DNA from 2 places in the Variovorax sp. PBL-H6 genome. Region 1 is predicted to be linked to the other one. Evidence: predicted binding sites of a transcription regulator. Region 1 holds the regulator's gene; the other holds the start of a gene.
What was found. Region 1 encodes FNR, which switches genes on or off when oxygen is low (the NO sensors DNR and NnrR bind a similar motif). Its sites were predicted from a motif close to TTGATNNNNATCAA; they were not measured.
Positions count from the first base shown of each region.

Region 2: G3W89_RS17635 (universal stress protein) is a predicted target of FNR. The motif match lies at 4,788-4,801, and genes of this name have one in related genera.

Region 1 is NZ_LR594659.1:3,043,923-3,053,526, reverse strand. It holds gene G3W89_RS14320 (hemerythrin domain-containing protein) at 1-364, opposite strand, end outside; gene G3W89_RS14315 (universal stress protein) at 396-818, opposite strand; gene G3W89_RS14310 (universal stress protein) at 957-1,478, shown strand; gene G3W89_RS14305 (bifunctional aminoglycoside phosphotransferase/ATP-binding protein) at 1,516-3,072, opposite strand; gene G3W89_RS14300 (Crp/Fnr family transcriptional regulator) at 3,153-3,884, opposite strand; gene G3W89_RS14295 (hypothetical protein) at 4,019-4,804, shown strand; gene G3W89_RS14290 (sulfite exporter TauE/SafE family protein) at 4,809-5,573, opposite strand; gene fnr (fumarate/nitrate reduction transcriptional regulator Fnr) at 5,720-6,436, shown strand; gene G3W89_RS14280 (hypothetical protein) at 6,417-6,662, opposite strand; gene G3W89_RS14275 (FixH family protein) at 6,668-6,952, opposite strand; gene ccoG (cytochrome c oxidase accessory protein CcoG) at 6,994-8,433, opposite strand; gene ccoP (cytochrome-c oxidase, cbb3-type subunit III) at 8,441-9,355, opposite strand; gene G3W89_RS14260 (cbb3-type cytochrome oxidase subunit 3) at 9,365-9,502, opposite strand; gene ccoO (cytochrome-c oxidase, cbb3-type subunit II) at 9,514-9,604, opposite strand, start outside.
Region 2 is NZ_LR594659.1:3,730,495-3,740,098, forward strand. It holds gene G3W89_RS17615 (hypothetical protein) at 1-317, shown strand, start outside; gene mgtA (magnesium-translocating P-type ATPase) at 582-3,065, shown strand; gene G3W89_RS17625 (universal stress protein) at 3,137-3,958, opposite strand; gene G3W89_RS17630 (DUF6064 family protein) at 4,032-4,691, opposite strand; gene G3W89_RS17635 (universal stress protein) at 4,865-5,371, shown strand; gene G3W89_RS17640 (Hsp20/alpha crystallin family protein) at 5,693-6,121, shown strand; gene G3W89_RS17645 (hypothetical protein) at 6,170-6,610, shown strand; gene G3W89_RS17650 (L,D-transpeptidase) at 6,674-7,513, opposite strand; gene G3W89_RS17655 (BON domain-containing protein) at 7,704-8,357, shown strand; gene G3W89_RS17660 (cation-translocating P-type ATPase) at 8,772-9,604, opposite strand, start outside.

The sequences.
Region 1 (9,604 bases):
AGTGATCGACCGCCTGCTCGAAGACCTGGCGTCGCGACTCGCCCATCATCTCGAAGGCGAGCAGCGCGTGTTCCACGTTCCGGATCCGCCGCTCCCCGCGCGCGTGGTCGTCGTCCAGCCGATCGAGGAGCTCGCGCGACAGCGGCGTGCGGGCGCGCAGCTTCGGAAACAGCAGCTCCGACTCCTTGCGGTGGTGCCGCTTCTCGGGAAACTCATCCACGTAGAACAGCATCGCCCGCAATGCGCCGAAATCGGGCATCGTGCCTTGGCGCCGATGCTGCGCCAGCAGCAGCACGATGGAACGCAGCATGGCCGCAAGCGCCGCGTGTTCGTCCCGAATGATTCTGGTGGTGGTGTGCGTCATGCGATTCCCCCGTTGAAGTGGCGCGCGAATGTCAGCGCACCAGCAGCACAGGCACGGTGCACCGTGCCAGCACGTTCGTTGCGACCGAGCCGAGCACAAGGCTCTTCAGCGCGCCGGCTCCATGCGAGCCCATGATCAGCAGGTCGAACTTGCCCGCCTGCGCATACTCGGCAATCTCGTTGGCGGGATGCCCCACCTTGTGCACATAGGCCGCATCGATGTCCTGCTGCGACAACGAGGCCCGGATGGGCTCCAGCACGGCGCGTGCTTCGTCGTCGTAATAGCCCCGGACCATGTCGTGTCCCGCGAACGCCGCCGCCCGATGCGGCACCGGCAGAACCGCATGAAACACCGTATAGGCCTGGCCCGCGCCGAGCCACTCCTTGTGTGTTGCCAGGAAAGAGAGCATGCGCCTCGTGTAGTCGCTGCCATCCACCGCAAGAAGAATTTTCATGATGTGTCCGTATGGAAATGGGTTGGATGGCCCGATGTTCGCCGTGCCCTCATCGATCTCCCTTGCGCCAGATCAAGGTGCGTTGAATCGGAGTCCGGACACTGGTCGCCTCCGGTCCCACCACTGAAGGAGCTCCTCATGTACCAACGGATTCTTGTGCCCATCGACGGCAGTTCGACTTCGAAGCGCGGGCTCGAGGAGGCGCTTCGCCTTGCGAAGCTGACCCAAGGCCGGTTGCGGCTGTTCCACGTGATCGACGAGCTGTCGTTCGCCCTGTCGATGGATGCCTACGCCGCGTATGCCGGCGACTGGCTGAAGGTGCTTCGCGAGAACGGCAGGAGCACCCTCGCCGAAGCGGCGGCCACCGCCCAGGCGGCGGGCATCGAGGCAGAGACCGTGCTGTGCGACAGCTTCTCCGGCTCGGTTCACGAACAGGTGAACGCCGAAGCCGCCAAGTGGCCCGCGGACCTGATCGTCCTCGGCACGCACGGCCGCCGCGGGGTCGGCCGGGTGGTCATGGGCAGCAGCGCCGAGCACATCCTGCGGTACGCGTCGGTGCCGGTGCTGCTCGTGCGCGCCCCGGAAGCCGAATCGAAGGCCGAACCGGCGCCGGCATCGGTGCGCGTCAGCCTGCCAACCGGCGCGCTAGCGTTCGAATGAGGGACTGGTGGGCGTTGCTGCGCTGAAGCCCAGCCGATCAGTACGCGCGTGCGAGCCAGCGCGCGCACAGCGCGGCCACATCCAAGGTCCCCTCCGTGACGACTTCGAGGGCCACGGCGCCCTCCTCCCGGTCCAGCGGCTCGTGGGCGGCCAGCTGCCGCTCCAGCACCGCCAGGGTGGCCTCGGACGCATCGCGCCCCTCCGCCGCCCGCGCCGCCACCCGCCGACGCAGCTGCGCCTCGGCGGCGCGGCAGTCCAGGATCGAGAAGGGCACGCGCAGTTCGGTCGCCAGTGCCCGGAAGGCCAGCCGTTCCTCGCGCCGCAGGAAGGCGGCATCGACGATCACGGGATAGCCGGCCTGCAGGGCGGTGCGCGCGCACTCTGCCAGCCGGGCAAAGGTGCGCCGCGTGGCATCCGGCGTGTAAATCTCGGCATGCTCTGCCGATCGCTGCAGCGCACTCAGCCCGAAGAGACGCTTGCGCTCCACGTCCGACCGGATGCGGATCGCGCCGGCAGCTGCCACCAGTGCCGCAGCGATGGTCGACTTGCCCGAGCCGGACAGACCGTGGGTGATCAGCAGACGGGGCGCGCCCTCCGGAACCTGCGCCAGCCGTGAGGCACAGGCCAGATAGTCCGGTTCGTCGGGCGGGAGGCCGGCACCGGCCTGCACGCGCAGGCAGCCGACCAGGGCGCGCACCAGTGCCCGATGCACCTCGTAGAAGCGGAGCACCGGCAGGCCGGCATAGTCGCCGGTGTACTGCAGGTACGCGTCGAGAAAGCGGAACGCGAGATCCCGACGGCCATGGGCTTTCAAGTCCATCGTGAGAAAAGCGACGTCGCTGATCACGTCGATCCAGCGCAAGGCCGGATCGAACTCGATGCAGTCGAAGGCGGTCAGGCGGCCATCGAACCGCACCACGTTGGCGAGGTGAAGATCGCCATGGCATTCGCGCACCGCGCCACGGCGCTGCCGCTCGAGCCAGGCGGTGCGCAGCACCCGCCTCTGCTTGAAGACCCACGCCTGCAGGCCCCTCGGATACCGGGCATCGCCGACGGCACGCAGGCGCGCCAGCACATCGACCACCGGGCGCGCCACCTCCTCCGGTCCGCCGTACGCCGACGCCGGCGAGACGACCTGCGCACCCTCATGAAAGATGGCGAGCTCCCGCGCGAACTGCTCCAGCAGACCCTCTTCCAGCTGCCCGGCCGGGAGCAGGCGGCGCAGCAGCGCATCTTCGGGAAACCGCCGCATGCAGACGGCGAAATCGATGGGGTGGTCGTCGTCGCCGATGTGCGGCGCCTCGATCGTGCCGCACACCGCCACGACGCCGACATACAGCGACGGCGCGAGACGGCGGTTGAGCCGCACCTCCTCCTCGCAGAAGTGCTTGCGCGACGCCAGCGTGCCGAAGTCGACGAAGCCCAGCGAGACCGGCTTCTTCAGCTTGTAGGCATATTCCGCCGTCAGCAGCACCCAGGAAATGTGCGTCTCGACGAGCGAGACGGCCTGGCCCGTGTCCGATTCCAGGCGTTCGCGCAAGGCCGTGACCAGCCTGCGATGCACGGCGACGGCAGCCGGATCTGGCGATTTCATCCCGGCAGTGTGCACGGACTTGTGCATTGCGTGGCCCTACTCGCGCCGCGGGCGCAACGGTCCGCCGGCCGAGGCATGTCTCAATGCATCGCCGCAGCTTCCATCGGCGCCGCGATGTGCTGGATGAAGCTCGTCAGCGCCTCCACCTTCGGAATGTGGATGTCGCGCCGCCCCTTCTCCATGAAGCGGATCACGTCGCCGCGCGCCAGTCGCGAAAACGCACGGCTCACGGACTCCAGCGTCATCCCCAGGTAGTTGCCGATCTCGGCACGTGTCATGTGGAGCGTGATCTGATCGGTGCGCAACCCGCGCTGCGCGAGCGCGTCGGCCCAGTAGCGCAGGAAGCCCGCAACGCGCGCGTCCGCGGGCAAGGTGCAAAGCGAGAGAAGCGATTCGTGATCGCGCGTGAGCTCGCGGCTCATGGCCTCGTGCAGCGCGGTCAGCAACGCCGGGGTGCGAAGGGCAGCCTGGAGCAAGGCGTCGTAGCGGATCGCCCAGACCTCGCCGGTGTCCATGGCGATCGCGTCGCAGCCGTAGCGCCCTGCGGCGATGCCGTCCAGGCCCAGCCAGTCGCCCTTGAAGTGGAGCCCGACCACCTGCTCGCGCCCTTCGCCGGAGAGGTTGACCATCTTGAAGAAGCCGGAGTTGATCACGTAGAGGCAGGCGAACGGCTGCCCCACCTGGTAGACCGAGTCGCCCGTTCGCACGATGCGCCTGTGGATGGCGACGTTGCTCTCCAGCAGCTCCAGGGCATTCGCGATGCGCTGGGCGCCGGAGGGGGTGGACTTTGGGGGCGAGATGGCTTGGGTCATTGCATGTTCCTCGGATCGATGACCGAAGCTTAGAAAGGCACTGCAACCGGAGCGCCAATGCGACGGCCGCCTCGGTAACAGTGGGTGAACGCCGTGTGTCAGATCGGTATCAGCGCCTGCCAAGACGACAAACATTGACGGGCATCAAGCCCGGCGCGGCGGCAAGCCCTACCTTTGCCTTTGTGAAGTCCGCCCTCTTTGATCCTCATGTCCAGGCGCCGCTGCGCGAGCCGTTGCTCGCCAAGAGCATTTTCGAGACCTTCGTTGCGGTCGATCGCCTGCGTGCGGGCGCCCGTGCGGGCGCCCTCGGCCACCCGCTGCGCGGCAAGAACCTGGCGCTGCTGCTGGGGCCGGATTCGGGCGCGGAGGTCCCTGTGCTCCGGCGCGCAGCGCAGGACCTGGGCGCCCGCGTGGCAGAGCTTCGATTCACCGCTCCCGCGGACCCCGGAGCGCCCGCGCGCGACGACGTCCGCGTGCTGGCGCGCATGCTGGGCCGCATGTACGACGCCGTCGACTGCGGGCACCTGCCGCCCGCAGCGGCGCGCCAGGTCGAGCAGGACGCGGCCGTGCCGGTCTACCGTGGCCTGGCGCTGGACGATCATCCCGCCCGTGTCGTGGCGGACCTGATGACGCTGCGCGAGCAGCGCTCGCCGCCCGGGGCGTCGATCCTGTTCCTCGGCGACCCCTCCACCGTGCGGGGCCGCCGCTTCGTCGCAGCCGCCCGGGAGGCGGAGTTCGACGTGCGGATCGCCGGCCGCGGACAGTCCACGCGCGACGACGCGACCTTCCTCGTGGATGCCACGCACTCCCCGCACTGGTCGCTGCTGGCATCTGCCTGCCCTGTCGACGAGGCCCGGCGTGCGGAAAATCACCGCAGCGTGATCCAGGCCGTGCTGCTGGATACGATCGTCAAGGGCTGAGCCCTCAGCCGCACCAGAGCTCGATCTGGTGCCTCAGGTCGATGCTCAGCGCCTGCAGGGACATCAGCGCCAGCAGCGTGCCGGCGAGACGGGTTCCCCATGTGCCGCGCAGCAGCCCGGCGCCCCGGCCCAGGTGCTGCCACAGCCATGGCGCCGCCATCAGCGATACGCCGCTGCCCGCGGCGAAGAGCGCCATCACCCATGCGCCTTGCAAGGGGCCATTGGCCAGGCTTGCGAGCATCAGTGCCGAGTAGAGCAGTCCGCAGGGCATGGAGACCCACAAGGCGCCGATGGCGAGCAGGCCGGGCGCCGAGCCCGATGCCGGCCGCAGACGCATCGCGAGCGAGCGCCCGATGCGGCTCGCCCACAGCGGCTGGCGACCCAGCGCGGCCAACAGCAACCCCCAGGCCAGGACGAACACATGCAGCAGCACCCAGAGCGGGCGCAGCGCCGCCACCTGCTCGCTCGCCAGGGCCAGGCCCTGCGCCGCGACCGCGGCAAGCGCGCCGGCCGCCGCATAGCCGGCGATTCGACCCGCATGGAACAGCCATGGCGCGGACGCCCCTCGCACGCCTGCACGCGGCAGCGTCGCGACGCCCCCGCCTTCAGGCGCGCGGACGATCCGGATCACGCCGGCGCAGGCCGCACCGCACATGGCCACGCAATGCGGACCTCCAGCCAATCCCATCAGGAGTGCGGTGCCTGCAAGTGCCGTCTGCATGTTCAGGCCGGCCCGCGCCGCGGCAGCGCCGGCGACGAGGCGGTACAAGGATCGAGGGCAAGAGATGAATTCATCGCGACGGCCAGGGCGGGCAATGGATCACTATGCCGGCAGGCCGGCCTGCGGCCCTTGATGTGCATCAACCCGGCACCACCCGCCGCAGCCCAGAATCGGCGAAAACTTCATCGCCCTTCATGAAAGCCCAGAACATCAAGGTCTCCTGCTCGAGCTGCACCCTGCGCGAGCTCTGCATGCCGGCCGGGCTGGAGCCGGATGAGCTGAAGCGCATCGACGAGCTCGTTTCCACGCGACGCAAGGTGAGGCGTCGCGAGACCTTGTTTCGCAACGGCGAACGCTTCACTTCGCTCTACGCGATTCGCTCCGGCTTCTTCAAGACCCGCGTGGCCAGCGAGGACGGGCGCGACCAGGTCACCGGCTTCCAGATGGCGGGCGAGATCATCGGACTCGACGGCATCGTCAACGAACAGCACACCTGCGACGCCGTCGCGATCGAGGACGCCGAGGTCTGCGTGCTGCCCTTTCACCGCCTCGAGGCGCTGTCGCGCGATGTCAAGGCGCTGCAGCGCCACGTGCACCAGATCATGAGCCGTGAAATCGTGCGCGAGCACGGCGTGATGCTGCTCCTGGGCAGCATGCGGGCCGAGGAGCGGCTTGCGGCCTTCCTGCTGAACCTGGTGCAGCGGCTGCACGCGCGCGGCTTCTCGCAGTCGGAGTTCATCCTTCGCATGACCCGCGAGGAGATCGGCAGCTACCTGGGCCTCACGCTCGAAACGGTGAGCCGCACGCTTTCGAAGTTCATGACCGACGGCATCGTCGAGATCGACCAGCGCAAGGTGCGCATCGTCGATCCGGAAGCGCTGCGGCGCATCGTCAACCCTCCTGGCTGTTGATCTCCTTCGCCCCTCTCGTCAGCAGCAGCGTCAGTGCACTTGCGCCGGCCGCCAGCATCCAGAAGACGAAGAAGCCGCCTGTGTAAACCGCCTGGCGAGACAGGCCGATGGCTTCGCCGCGCCAGTGAAGATCGATCGGGTCGACCAGCGCGAAGACCAGCAGCTCGGTGGCGCAGGCCAGCAGGAAGGCGGGCCAGAGAATCGACATCCAGTTCTGCATCTTCATGATGTTCAGCGCCGGGGCGCGGGCACGTCGGAGTCCGGCGTCGCCGCGTGATTGCGTCCGGCCAGCGCCGGCAGCAGCTTCTTGTCGGCAGGGGCCCTGTCGATCTCGATGCCGCGGCGGGAATAGTCCGGCTCGATCACCGGATCGGGTGTTCGCACGGCGAGCCAGAGTGTGAGGAAGCTCGCGGCGACGACGATGGCTGGCCCCGCCATCACCATCCAGAGCAGCGGAAAGCGCCACCAGGCTGCGGCTGCCTCGGGAGTTGGCGAAATCGTCGTGTGGTCGTTCATCGAGCTCTCCTGGAGATTCGGATTCTGGTCGTGCGGAACATTCAACGGGGCACCAGGAAGACGGCCTTCTCCGACACCTGCGCGCTGCCGTCCATCGAGCGCACGTCGAAGTGCACCGGGTGGGAGCCGGCCGCCGCGCTGCCATACGGCAGCTGCAGCCGCACCGCGACCCAGCGCGACTGCGCGGGTCCCACTTCGACCGGATCGGCCGGCGACACGCCCAGCCCCTCCAGGCCGTGCGCCTCGACCCGATAGCGCTGCGGCCGCTCGGTCGCGTTCATGATTTGCAGCCGGTAGACGTTCTCGAGCTGCCCGCCCTCCACGATGCGTGCGAGCGAGGCGCGGTCGCGCACCACGTCGACCTTCAGCGGCGTGCGCACGACCAGGCTCGCGAGCAGCCCGACGGTCAATGCCATCAGCACCGAGGCGTAGATCAGCACCCGTGGGCGCAGGACCCGGCGCAGCACCTGGGCGCGCGTCCACCGGCCGGCCATCCCGTTCTGCGTCGCATACCGGATCAGGCCACGCGGGCTCGCCATCTTGTCCATGACGGTGTCGCAGGCGTCCACGCACAGGCCGCAGCCGATGCACTCGTACTGCAACCCCTGGCGGATGTCGATGCCGGTCGGGCAGACCTGCACGCACAGCGTGCAGTCGATGCAGTCGCCGACGCCGAGGGATCGCGCGTCGCTGCCCTTCGCCCGCAAACCGCGGGGCTCGCCGCGCGCGGCGTCGTAGCTCACGATCAGCGTGTCGCGATCGAACATGGCGCTCTGGAAGCGCGCATAGGGGCACATGTACATGCAGACCTGCTCGCGCATGAAGCCGGCATTCCCGTAGGTCGCAAAGCCGTAGAAGAAGACCCAGAAGACCTCCCACGAGCCCATGCGGGTCTGCAGGAACTCGAGGCCCAGTTCGCGGATCGGCGTGAAATAGCCGACGAAGGTGAAGCCGGTCCACAGCGCGATGCCGAGCCAGATGATGTGCTTGAACCACTTCTTGACCAGCTTCTCCAGCGAGAACTCGCCCTCGTCCAGCCGCATGCGCGCAACGCGATTGCCCTCGATCTTGTGCTCGACCCACATGAAGATCTCGGTGTAGACCGTCTGGGGACACGCATAGCCGCACCAGAGCCGCCCCGCCACCGCGGTAAAGAGGAACAGCGAGAGTGCCGAGATCACCAGCAGCCCGGTGAGGTAGATCAGGTCCTGTGGGTACAGCACCAGGCCGAGGATGTAGAAGCGCCGGGCCCCGAGGTCGAACAGCACGGCCTGGCGCTGGCCCCACTCGAGCCACGGCAGGCCGTAGAAGACGAGCTGCGTCAGGAACACCACCGCCCAGCGCCATCGCGCGAAGATGCCGCGAACCGTGCGAGGGTAGATCTTCTGGTGTGCGGCAAAAAGCCCGCCGCCCTCCTGCGTCGCGGCGATCGGGATCACCTTGCGCGCGGGCCGGACGGGTACTGGAGCGGTTTCCTGCATGGCGCGCCTACGGAGCCACCACGGCCTTGTTCGACAGGCCCCAGACGTAGGAGGCCAGCACATGGATCTGCGCCTCGGTCAGCCGGCCCTGCTGCGCCGGCATCTGGTTGGTCCTGCCGGTGTTGATGATCGAGATGATCGCCTCCTGCCCGTAGCCGTGCAGCCAGACCCGGTCGGACAGGTTGGGCGCGCCCAGCGCCGGATTGCCGGTTCCCCCGACCCCGTGGCAGGCCGCGCAGGCGCTGAACTTGGGCTTGCCCAGGCCGGCACGCACCGAGTCGTGCGGGCTGCCCGACAGGCTCAGCACGTAGTTGGCAACGTTCTTGACGTCCTCGGGCGTGCCCACCACGGCCGCCATCGGCGGCATGACGCCGGTTCGCCCGTGGGTGATCGATTCCTTGATCTTCTCGGGCGTGCCCCCGTGCAGCCAGTCGCCGTCGGTCAGGTTCGGAAACCCTTTGCTGCCGCGCGCATCCGAGCCGTGGCACTGTGCGCAGTTGTTGAGGAAGAGGCGCTCGCCGATCGCCATTGCCGCCGGCGCGCCGGACACGCGCTCGGCGGGCATCGCCATATAGGCGGCATAGACCGGCTCGAGCTCGCGGGCGGCGCGGGCCTGGTCCTTCGTGTACTCGCTCTCGGTGCTCCACGCGAGCTCGCCCTTGTAGCTCCCGAGCCCCGGGTAGGCCACCAGGTAGGCCAGGCCGAAGACGATGGTGATGACGAAAAGGCCCACCCACCAGCGCGGCATGGGATTGTTGGCCTCGCGCAGGTCCTCGTCCCACACATGCCCCGTGGTGCTGCCCTCCCCCTTCGTGGTCGGGGCGCGGGCCACCAGCCACAGGAGCACTCCGCACAGCACGATGCTGACCAGCGTGCCGACGGCCACGTAGTTCGACCAGAAGTCGTTGAAAAAGTCGCTCATGGAGGTCTCTCAGTCCTGTTCGAGGAGGAGCCGGCCCGCTTCTTCGAAGGCCTTCGCGCGACGGCGCGAAAAAGTCCACACGAGAATGCCGACGAAGGCGGCGAAGGAGGCCAGCGTGGCCACGATCCGCAAGGTGGTGATGTCCATCTGCATGCTCCCTACTTGAGCGCGAGGCCCAGCGACTGGAGATAGGCGACCAGCGCGTCCATCTCGCTCCTGCCCTTGACCTCGGCCGGCGCCGCGGCGATC
Region 2 (9,604 bases), 690 kb from region 1:
CGAGACGCTTCGAGGAGAAGGCTTCTGCATCGGCAAGCAAGGCGGTCGATGCGAGCCGCGATGCCGCTCACGCCGCTGCGCAGGCGAGCAAGAAGTCCGCGGTCGCCGCTCGTGAGGGGCTCGACAAGGCGGAGGACGCTTTCCAGCGGACTCTGTCATCGAACAAGGAAGCTGCCGAAAAGGCAGCCGCGGCGACCCGTGAAGCGCTCAGGAAGGCAGAGGAAACGACACGCTCCGCAGCCGGCGCTGCCAGGGAGGCTGCGCGGCGCTCCCGGGAGGCGGACCGTCCTGCGTCGCCTCCACCCGAGCGGAAGTGAGACGAAGCTCCATGCCCGTTCAGCATCCTTGCCTCCATGTGAGAGCGAACCTGCGGCGGACACCACGCAGCACCGCTCGACATCGACCATGAACAATCGGAAATCCGCGTTGCTTGTCGCAGCCGCATTGGCCACCCTCTACTGGCCAGCAGCCAGCGAACTGTGAGACATCGATCCACCCCACGCACCTTCCGAGGAGAACCGCATGACGATCGGCTTGATCTGCACGCAGGGAACTACTGGAGCCTTCCGCCCCGGCAGCTGATGGCGCAGTTGCGCGCGACGGACCGCGGCCTCACCGCGACAGAGGCGGCCGTGCGCCTGGCGCAGTACGGACCCAACGCCATCGACGCGACAAGGCCTGCGGGCGCCATGGGCCTCTACGCGAGGCAGTTCAAGAGCCCGCTGGTGCTGATCCTCATCGTCGCCTCGGTCGTCTCCCTGTTCGCCACGGAATGGGTCGATGCCGGCGTCGTGCTCGCGATCGTCCTGGGCAGCACGTTACTCGGATTCGTGCAGGAGTACGTTGCCAGCAACGCCGTCGAACGGCTTCGCTCGCAGGTCACCCTCAGCGCCCTCGTGACGCGAGACGGAATCGAGCTCACGCTGCCATCTGCCGAGGTGGTTCCCGGGGACGTGGTGCGACTGAGGGCCGGCAGCCTGGTGCCGGCCGACGCCGTGGTGCTGGATGCCAATGACTTCTTCGTCAGCCAGGCGGTCCTCACCGGCGAGACCTTCCCGGTGGAGAAGATGCCCGGCGCTGTGGCGCCGGCAGCGGGACTGGCCGAGCGCAGCAACTGTGTCTTCATGGGCACCAGTGTTCGCAGCGGCACGGCGCGAGTGCTGGTTGCAGCGACGGGCAGGCGATCCGTCTTCGGCCAGGTCGCGGGGAAGCTGGCGTTGCGCCCGGCGCTGACCGAGTTCGAGCGGGGAATCCACCACTTCGGCTACCTGCTCACGCGCATCATGCTGGTGATGGTGATGATCGTCCTCGCGATCAACATCTTCCTGGCCAAGCCCCCGGTCGAGTCGCTGCTGTTCGCGCTCGCCCTCGCGGTGGGACTGGCGCCCGAACTGCTCCCCGCCATCATCAGCGTCGCCCTGTCGCACGGCGCCAAGCGGATGGCTCGCCTGGGCGTGATCGTGCGGCGCCTGGCTTCGATCGAGAACCTGGGCAGCATGGACGTGCTGTGCACCGACAAGACCGGCACGCTCACGGCAGGGGTCGTGCAGCTCGATGCCGCGGCCGACCTGGCCGGCCGCCCCAGCGCGGCGGTACTGCGCCTCGCCTGCATCAACGCGCGATTCCAGACCGGCATGGCAAACCCGCTGGACGAGGCCGTGAGCTCCGCGGGCGACAAGGCGGGCGTGGACCTGGCCGCGGTGAGCAAGGTGGATGAGATCCCCTATGACTTCGTTCGCAGATCACTGTCCGTGGTCGCAGCCGACGCCACCGGCGCGCGGACCCTCGTGACCAAGGGTGCGCTGTCGAATGTCGTGGCGATGTGCGACCGGGTCTGCGACGGCACGGCGGTCAACCTGCTGGATGCGGCGGCTCGAGCGCAGATCGAGGCGCGCTACGACGACTGGAGCACCCAGGGATTTCGCGTGCTTGGCGTGGCCTCCCGCGCGGTGGACCCGCGCAACGCGTCGTATTCGCGCATCGATGAAACCGGGATGTGCTTCGAGGGCTTCCTGCTGTTCCTTGATCCGCCAAAGGACGATGCGCGCCAGACCCTCGTGGACCTGGCGCAGCGCGGCGTACAGCTGAAGATGATCACCGGCGACAACCACAAGGTGGCTCGGCACATTGCGCAGGCGATCGGCCTGCCGGTCGAGGCGACCCTGACCGGAGCCGGCCTGGATGCGATGAGCGACGAGGCCCTGCTGCATGCGGCACAGCAGACCACCGTTTTCGCCGAGGTCGATCCGAACCAGAAGGAGCGCATCATCCTTGCGCTGCGCAAGACCGGCCACGTGGTCGGGTACATGGGGGACGGCATCAACGATGCGCCTGCGCTGCACAGCGCGGACGTGGGCATCTCGGTCGACACCGCGGTCGACGTGGCCAAGGAGGCCGCGGACTTCGTGCTGCTGCGCAAGGACCTGGCCATCCTGCGGGCCGGCATCGACGAAGGACGCATGATCTTCGCCAATACGCTCAAGTACGTCCTGACCACGATCAGCGCCAACTTCGGCAACATGTTCAGCATGGCGGTCGCCTCCGTCCTGCTGCCGTTCCTGCCCTTGCTGGCTTCGCAGATCCTGCTGAACAACTTCCTGTCGGACATTCCCGCCGCCACCATCGCCAGCGACACGGTGGATGACGAATGGGTGGCAAAGCCGCGGCGCTGGGACATGGCGTTCATCCGCGACTACATGGTGCTGTTCGGCCTCGTGAGCTCGGCGTTCGACTTCCTCACGTTCGGCGCCCTCCTGTGGCTGTTCGAGGCCCGCCCCGAGGAATTCCGCACTGGCTGGTTCATCGAATCGCTGCTGACGGAACTGGTGGTCGCCCTGGTGGTGCGCACGCGCGGCCCCTTCTGGCGCAGCCGGCCGGGACACCTGCTGCTCGCGAGCACTGCAGCGGTCACGGTTCTGGCGCTCGCGCTGCCGTACCTGCCGTTCGTGTCCGTCCTCGGCTTCGTGCCATTGCCCGCATCGCTGGTGCTGGCGATGATCGTACTGACCTTGGCCTATGTCGCGGCGGTCGAGGTGGCCAAGCGGTTCTTCTATCGGCGACGCTAGTGGGCCAAACAGTCGGTTCGGGAGTGAAGGCCCCTGGAAATCGGCCGCGTGCGGGGTGCGCCAGGATGGTCTCAATGCGACATCAACACCGGCAAGGTCATGGATTGAAGCATCGACCGCGTAGCGCCACCGAGGACCCATTCGCGGGCGCGGCTGTGGCCGTAGCAGCCCATCACCAGCAGGTCGGCGCTCACGTCGGCGGCCATCGAAAGGATCCTCTCCCCGACCTCGCCCTCATCCGGGTCGCCGTGTTGCATCGCGGCATTCACTCCGTGCGCATTCAGATAGCGCTGCAGGCTGCGCAAGGAGGCCTCGGCGTCTTCGCCATACGAGACCGCACGGACGGACTCCGCGCGTACCAGCCACGGCAGCGCTGCCGACAACGCACGCGCGGCCTCGCGTGTTTGCTTCCAGGCGATCAGGACCCTCCGGCCGATGGTGTCGACCGGTCCCGCATAGGGCACCACCAGGGCGGGCCGGCCCGACTCGACAAGCACGCTGGGCACGAAATCCGCGGGCAACTCTCCAGCCGCAGGGTCGTCGGAGTCGCGCTGCCCCAGGATGAGCAGGTCGGCATAGAGGGCGCGGCGGGCGAAGCCCCAGGGAGCGTCGCTCATCGGTTCCTCCCAGTGAAGGCGCGGCGATTCGCCGCCGGCCGCCTTGAAGGTCGCATACGCCTTGTCGCGACAGTCCTTGTCGAGCGTTTGCATGATCGCCACGGCTTCAGCCGCGCCTTCCAGGGCATAGGGGTATCGCATCAGGGCCGACATGGTGCAGGGCTGCGCGATGACTGCGCTGTCGAAAGCATCGGCAACCTGGCGCGCAATCCTGACTCGTTCCGCTGCTCGCGCGGAGCTGTCGAGGTGAAGCAGGATGGTCTTGGGTGTGTGCATGAGTGGCTCCTTGAATGCCCTGAAGGAAAACGCCCAAACTAACCCCGGAGACGCTCGGCGCCTTTGCGCCGCATCAAACGCGAGCCACGCTTGGGGCGGAGGTACGGCGCCGATCGCGCAGGACGATGACCGGCACTGCAATCCCGCTCACGAGCAGTAGCCAGTCTTGCGCAACGCCAAGGAGGATGGCGGCGCTGCCGCCCACCAGCGACCAGAAGAGTGGAATGACGAGCATCCAGCGCGGCACAGGCGTCGTCGTGAGCAGCAGCAAGCCGAAAGTGAAGATCGTGACCGGGCAGGGCGTGATGCCGAACATCGGAATCTCGGGATAGCGATGGCCAGTCCACATTCCCAGCAGCGGGTAGAGGACCGCCGCATAGATGACCAGCGCCCACCCCAACCAGGCAGTGGGCCTTCCACTGGTGCCGAAATCCATGCGCCCGCGCAGAACGGCGTTATGGAACAGGCCTGCGCCCTGCAAGACGAACAGGGCACCGAAGAGAAACGCCGCCTCGTTGAGAGCCGAGAAGAACAGCCAGTGGTATGCGATTCCGGTCCAGGCCCACATCGACGCCAAGCCCGTTCCGATGATGCGGCTGCCTGCGCGCGAAGGTCGAACGACCATGCCGGCCATGACGATGCCGAGCAGGTAGCCGATGATCTGTACCGGCCAAACGGCATCGTTGTAGGCGCCGAACAGAGCGATGAACTGATGGGGGGCAAATGGCAACATGAGGTCGACATGGAGCGTGCACGCCCTTTCCGATCGAGAGGCGAACTTCGCTTCGAAGCATGCGCCGCAATGTTCCGCCTCGCACGTTGACTTGCCTTGCGCCACATCAAGTCACGGTGCGCCGCCGTTCCGATACTGGCAGCCTCTCCATTCGAGATTTGAAGGGATGCTGTATGTACCAGAGAATTCTTGTTCCGGTCGACGGCAGTGCCACGGCGCAGCGCGGGCTGGAGGAAGCCACCCGCCTGGGGAAATTGACGCAGGGTCGGCTGCGGCTCATCCACGTGATAGACGAACTCTCGTTCGCGCTTGCCATGGACGCCTACGCCGGCCACGCCGGGGACTGGCTGAGTTTGCTGCGCGTGGATGGCGAGCGGCTTCTCGCGCAAGCCAAGGCAGTCGCGGAGGCGGCCGGCGTCGAAGCCGACACGGTCCTCTACGACAGGCGTTCCGGACAGGTTGACGAGCTGGTCACCGCCGAAGCCGCCAGATGGCCTGCGGACCTGATCGTGCTGGGAACGCATGGCCGCCGCGGGGTAGGACGCGTCCTCATGGGCAGCAGCGCGGAGCACATCCTGAGGCATGCGCCTGTGCCGGTTCTGCTCGTGCGGGCGCCGGAGAGCGAGACCAGGGAACCGTTGCACGTGAGGCAGCCAACCGGGGCCCTGGCCTTCGAATGATGGCAACAGCGCCCTGACGCCGCAGGGCGTGCATGTGCCCAACGGCTTCGCGATCACGGCCGAGGCCTATCGACGCACGCTGGAGCTCTCCGGTGCGCTGCCGCGCTTGAGCGACGCGCTGGCCGGCGGCGACGAGAGAGCCTGAAGCTTCTTGCGCAAAGCGATGATGCTCCCTGCGACGCACATCGACGCAAGGCGCCCGATGCACATGCACGAGAGTTGAGGAAGATCAAGCCGCCTGTCCACGCGGCTGCCTACATTGACAAGGCGCGGTGCAGATGCCCCACGCTTTCGCAATCACGTCTACCCCAAGGAACCATCATGAGCAACCTGAGACTTCTGGACCCTGTGTTCGGCAACGACTTCGAAGCTGCGCTGCGCCGCTTCTTCTCCCCTACGGTCTTCGAGGGCGAGCCCGCTCCCCTGAAGATGCGCATCGACGTGAAGGAGAACGACAAGGCCTTCACGGTGCAGGCCGACATCCCGGGTGTGAAGAAGGAAGACATCAATGTCAAGATCGACGGCAACGTCGTCAGCATCGACGCCGAGTCGAAGAGCGAGAAGGAAATCAAGGGCACCGGCGACAAGATCCTGCGCAGCGAGCGCCACTACGGCTCGGTATCTCGCACGTTCAGCCTTGGCCAGGATGTCGACGACACGAAGGTGCAGGCAAAGTACGTCGACGGTGTGCTCACGCTGGAGCTGCCGAAGAAGGCGCCGGCCGACTCGCCGAAGATCGTCATCCAGTGAGAGCCATGCGGCCCCGAAAGTCCCGGCAGCCGGCGACCGGGGCCAGTCGTGGGAACAACCTTGATTCTTCATCAAGAGGAATTCATGACCTTGAATGCTCAACTCCGAGAAGCAGGCAGCGCCCGCCCCTTTGAGCTCATCGCTCCGCTCAGCCGCGGCAATTGCCTTGCTGTGCTCAGGGCCATCGAGGATGACATGGAGGCGGCGCTCGAGGCTGCGCGCAGGGCGCGCGCAGCCCAATGCCTGGAAGCCTTGCGCGGGCTCCTCGCCCCTTTTGAGCTTGACCGCCACGAAATCCGGATCAGCGCGGCCTCGGACTTCACGTGCCTGGATGTGCGCACTCGTTCGTCGCCGAATCGCCATGCACGGCAGCTGAGCAAGTTGCATGCTGATGGCGTCGTGCTCCACGTCCTGCAGGAAATCGACGAGTTCCTCCAGGACCATGTGGAATGGACACGCCTGCTGGACGGCGAGATCCTCAATCCATGAAGCTCGAACCTATGGTTCTCTTTTCGAACTGGTCCGTTCCGAAGCCCCGCACTCCGCAACCTTCTAGCGCTTCGTTGAAGACGGCCGGGGCACATGCGGGATGTAAGGCGCGGAACTCCATTCAGGGCGGTCGCTGCGGGCGCTGTCGACGATGACCAAGTAGCGGCCCGGGTCTGAGACCGTCTCGCGGTCCTCTCTCAGCACCCAGAACTTCTGCCCTCCGCCCGCAAGCCGCTCGTACTCGGCATCCAGCACGCCATAGCGGTCCAGCAGCGTGTTCAGCGTGGCAGGGATGCGAACGCAGCCCTTGGACTGCGCGCTGCCGAGGCGACGCTCCAGCAGTTCCGCGTCCGTCGCGTGCATCTGCAGCCGCATCTCCATCACGGCGCCATCACCCCAGCCCTTCGGTGCAAGCTGCCAGCCGAAGTCGTAGACGCGCATGTCCCTTTCGCCATAGCCCCGGATCCCGTTGCTGTTGAAAGTCCCTTCGGCACGAAAGTCGGGATTGGACGGCGAATGATCGAACACACCCGCCGGCGTCTCGAAATGGTCGAATTCCCCGGGGCGTCCCGTGGACACCGGCGAGGCGCCGATGAAACGGTATTCGCCAACGGCGGAGCGCCAGAACAGAAGCGCCGCCTGGACCCGGGGATCGCGATCAACGACGAGCAAGTACTGTGCGTGCGACACCTCCGCATGCGCGCCCATGAGCGCTCCGTCCGCCAGGCGCTGGTAGCGCGGTACTTCGTCGGCAGGCACATCGAGCACCTTGTCCACCCGGCTGCGATACAACGCCGCCAGTTCGGAAGGGACCGCGGGCGCCGCTACGACCGCGGCGGAGAAGAAGAGCAGCAGCGCGACGGCACCGGCCCGGACCTGACAAGGCGCGATGGGTCTGTTCATGCAGCGCATTGTTGAACGGCCTCGCGCGCCGCGCTTGACGAAGATCAAGCAAGAGTCGACCCCCGAATCCGACAGGGCAGACGCGTGCTTCCCTTGATCCAGCGCAACGCGGTGGCGGCGATGTCTTTCTACAGTGGCATCGACGCCTCGCAAAAAGGCCCAACCTCGATTTCACATTGAAAGGAAAGTCATGAAGTCCGATACGCAACTCCGCACCGATGTCCTGGCCGAGCTCGACTGGGATCCGGCGATCAAGGCCGGCACCGTCGGCGTCACCGTCAAGGAGGGCGTGGTCACGTTGACAGGCCATCTTGGCAGCCATGCCGAAAAGATCGCCGCCGAACGCGCCGCGCAACGTGTCGGGGGCGTCAAAGCGCTGGCGGTCGAGATGACGGTCAAGCTGCCCGCGGGCGATGAGCGCACGGATTCAGACGTTGCCCGGGCCGTGGAGCACGCGCTCGAATGGAGCATCCTCGTGCCGAAGGGAAAGATCAAGCCGATCGTCGAGAGCGGCTGGGTAACGCTGAACGGCGAGGTCGACTGGGAGTACCAGCGCCGTGCAGCGGAGCACGCGGTCCGTCACCTGATGGGCGTCACGGGCATCTCGAACCTGGTCAAGATCTCTCCGAAGCTGCATGCCGCGGACATCGAAAAGAAGCTGCGGGAAGCGTTGGCCCGGCAGGCGCAGCGCGAGAGCGATCGCATCCGGATCTCGGTCGACGGGTCCAGGATCGCGCTGCGCGGCAGCGTTCATTCCTTCGCAGAGCTCTATGCGGTCCGCAATGCCGCCTGGTCGGTGCCGGGCGTGACCTCGGTCGAGAACGAGCTGGTGGTCCTGGACTGAAGCCACTCCGGATGACGGCTCCAAGCCATGAAGAAGCGCTCGACTCCCAGTCCCTCCACCGCACGCGCACAAAGGCGCCGGGGACGATCGCCGTTGCCTCCCGGCGACGCTGCGGGCGAAGCGATCAGCAGCACGCGGCGTGGGGCGTGGGAGCCGGATCGGATCGATATCGAGCGGCCCAACGAGGGGCATGGCCATTCCATCGAGAAGGCGGCGCGCGACGCCGAAGCAGGAGGCATCGAAGCGCCTGAATCTCTCTCGGAAGAGAGGAAGTCCTCGCCTTTCGAATAGCCCCGAAGCCGCGAAGCGCCTCCTGCTCGGCATGCCGGGCCAGCGCTTCGCCGATTCGCGCGGCGCAAGCTTGACGTACCCACAAGCCGCGCCAGCAGTGCCCCTCCGACGCGGCAGCTGGCCCTACTCGCTTCGCCCTGCATGGATGGCCATGTCACTCGGCGCACCACCGACGCTGACGCGCCATCGCTTGACGAACTCGAACCAGCGCCAACTCAAGGCCGATATGCTCAGCGCCGCCAGCACGAGCGACGGCGACGGCCGAGCGAACGCGAACAGGCGAGTGACGGCAGGCACGGCGAGCACGACGCCCAGGAGCAGGATGGCGCCCAACACGATCCAGCCGAACTGCCGGGTGGGCTCGCCGTGGCCGCGCCAGGCGCTTCGGCCCCATGAGCGATTGCTCTGGATCAGCGCCAGGTTGGACAGTACAAGGGCCGAAAAGGTCAAGGTCCGAGCCACTTCGTCGCGATCAGACGGAACAAGGTGCCGGCTGGCGGCGTAGACGGTCAACAGCAGCGCCAGCAAGCCTGCGCCTTGCCATAGCCCCCGCACGACAACGGATCGCTCGAACAGGCCTTGATGTGCAGGGCGGGGAGCGACCTTCATGGCGCCCGGCTCCGGCGGCTGGGCCTCGAACACCATGGAGCAGGCCGGGTCGATGATCAGCTGCAGGAACACGATGTGAACCGGCATCAGCAGCATCGGCCAGCCCAGCAATACCGGCAGCACCGACAGGCCGACGATCGGCACGTGCGCGGCTATCACGAAGACCATCGCTTTGCGCAGGTTGGCGAACACACGGCGCCCGTAGCGAACCGCCGTGACCAGCGAGGCAAAGTCGTCGGTCAGCAGGACCAGCGCAGCCGCCTCGCGCGCCACCTCCGTGCCCCGCGCGCCCATCGCCACGCCGATGGCGGCTGCCTTCAGCGCGGGTGCGTCATTGACGCCATCGC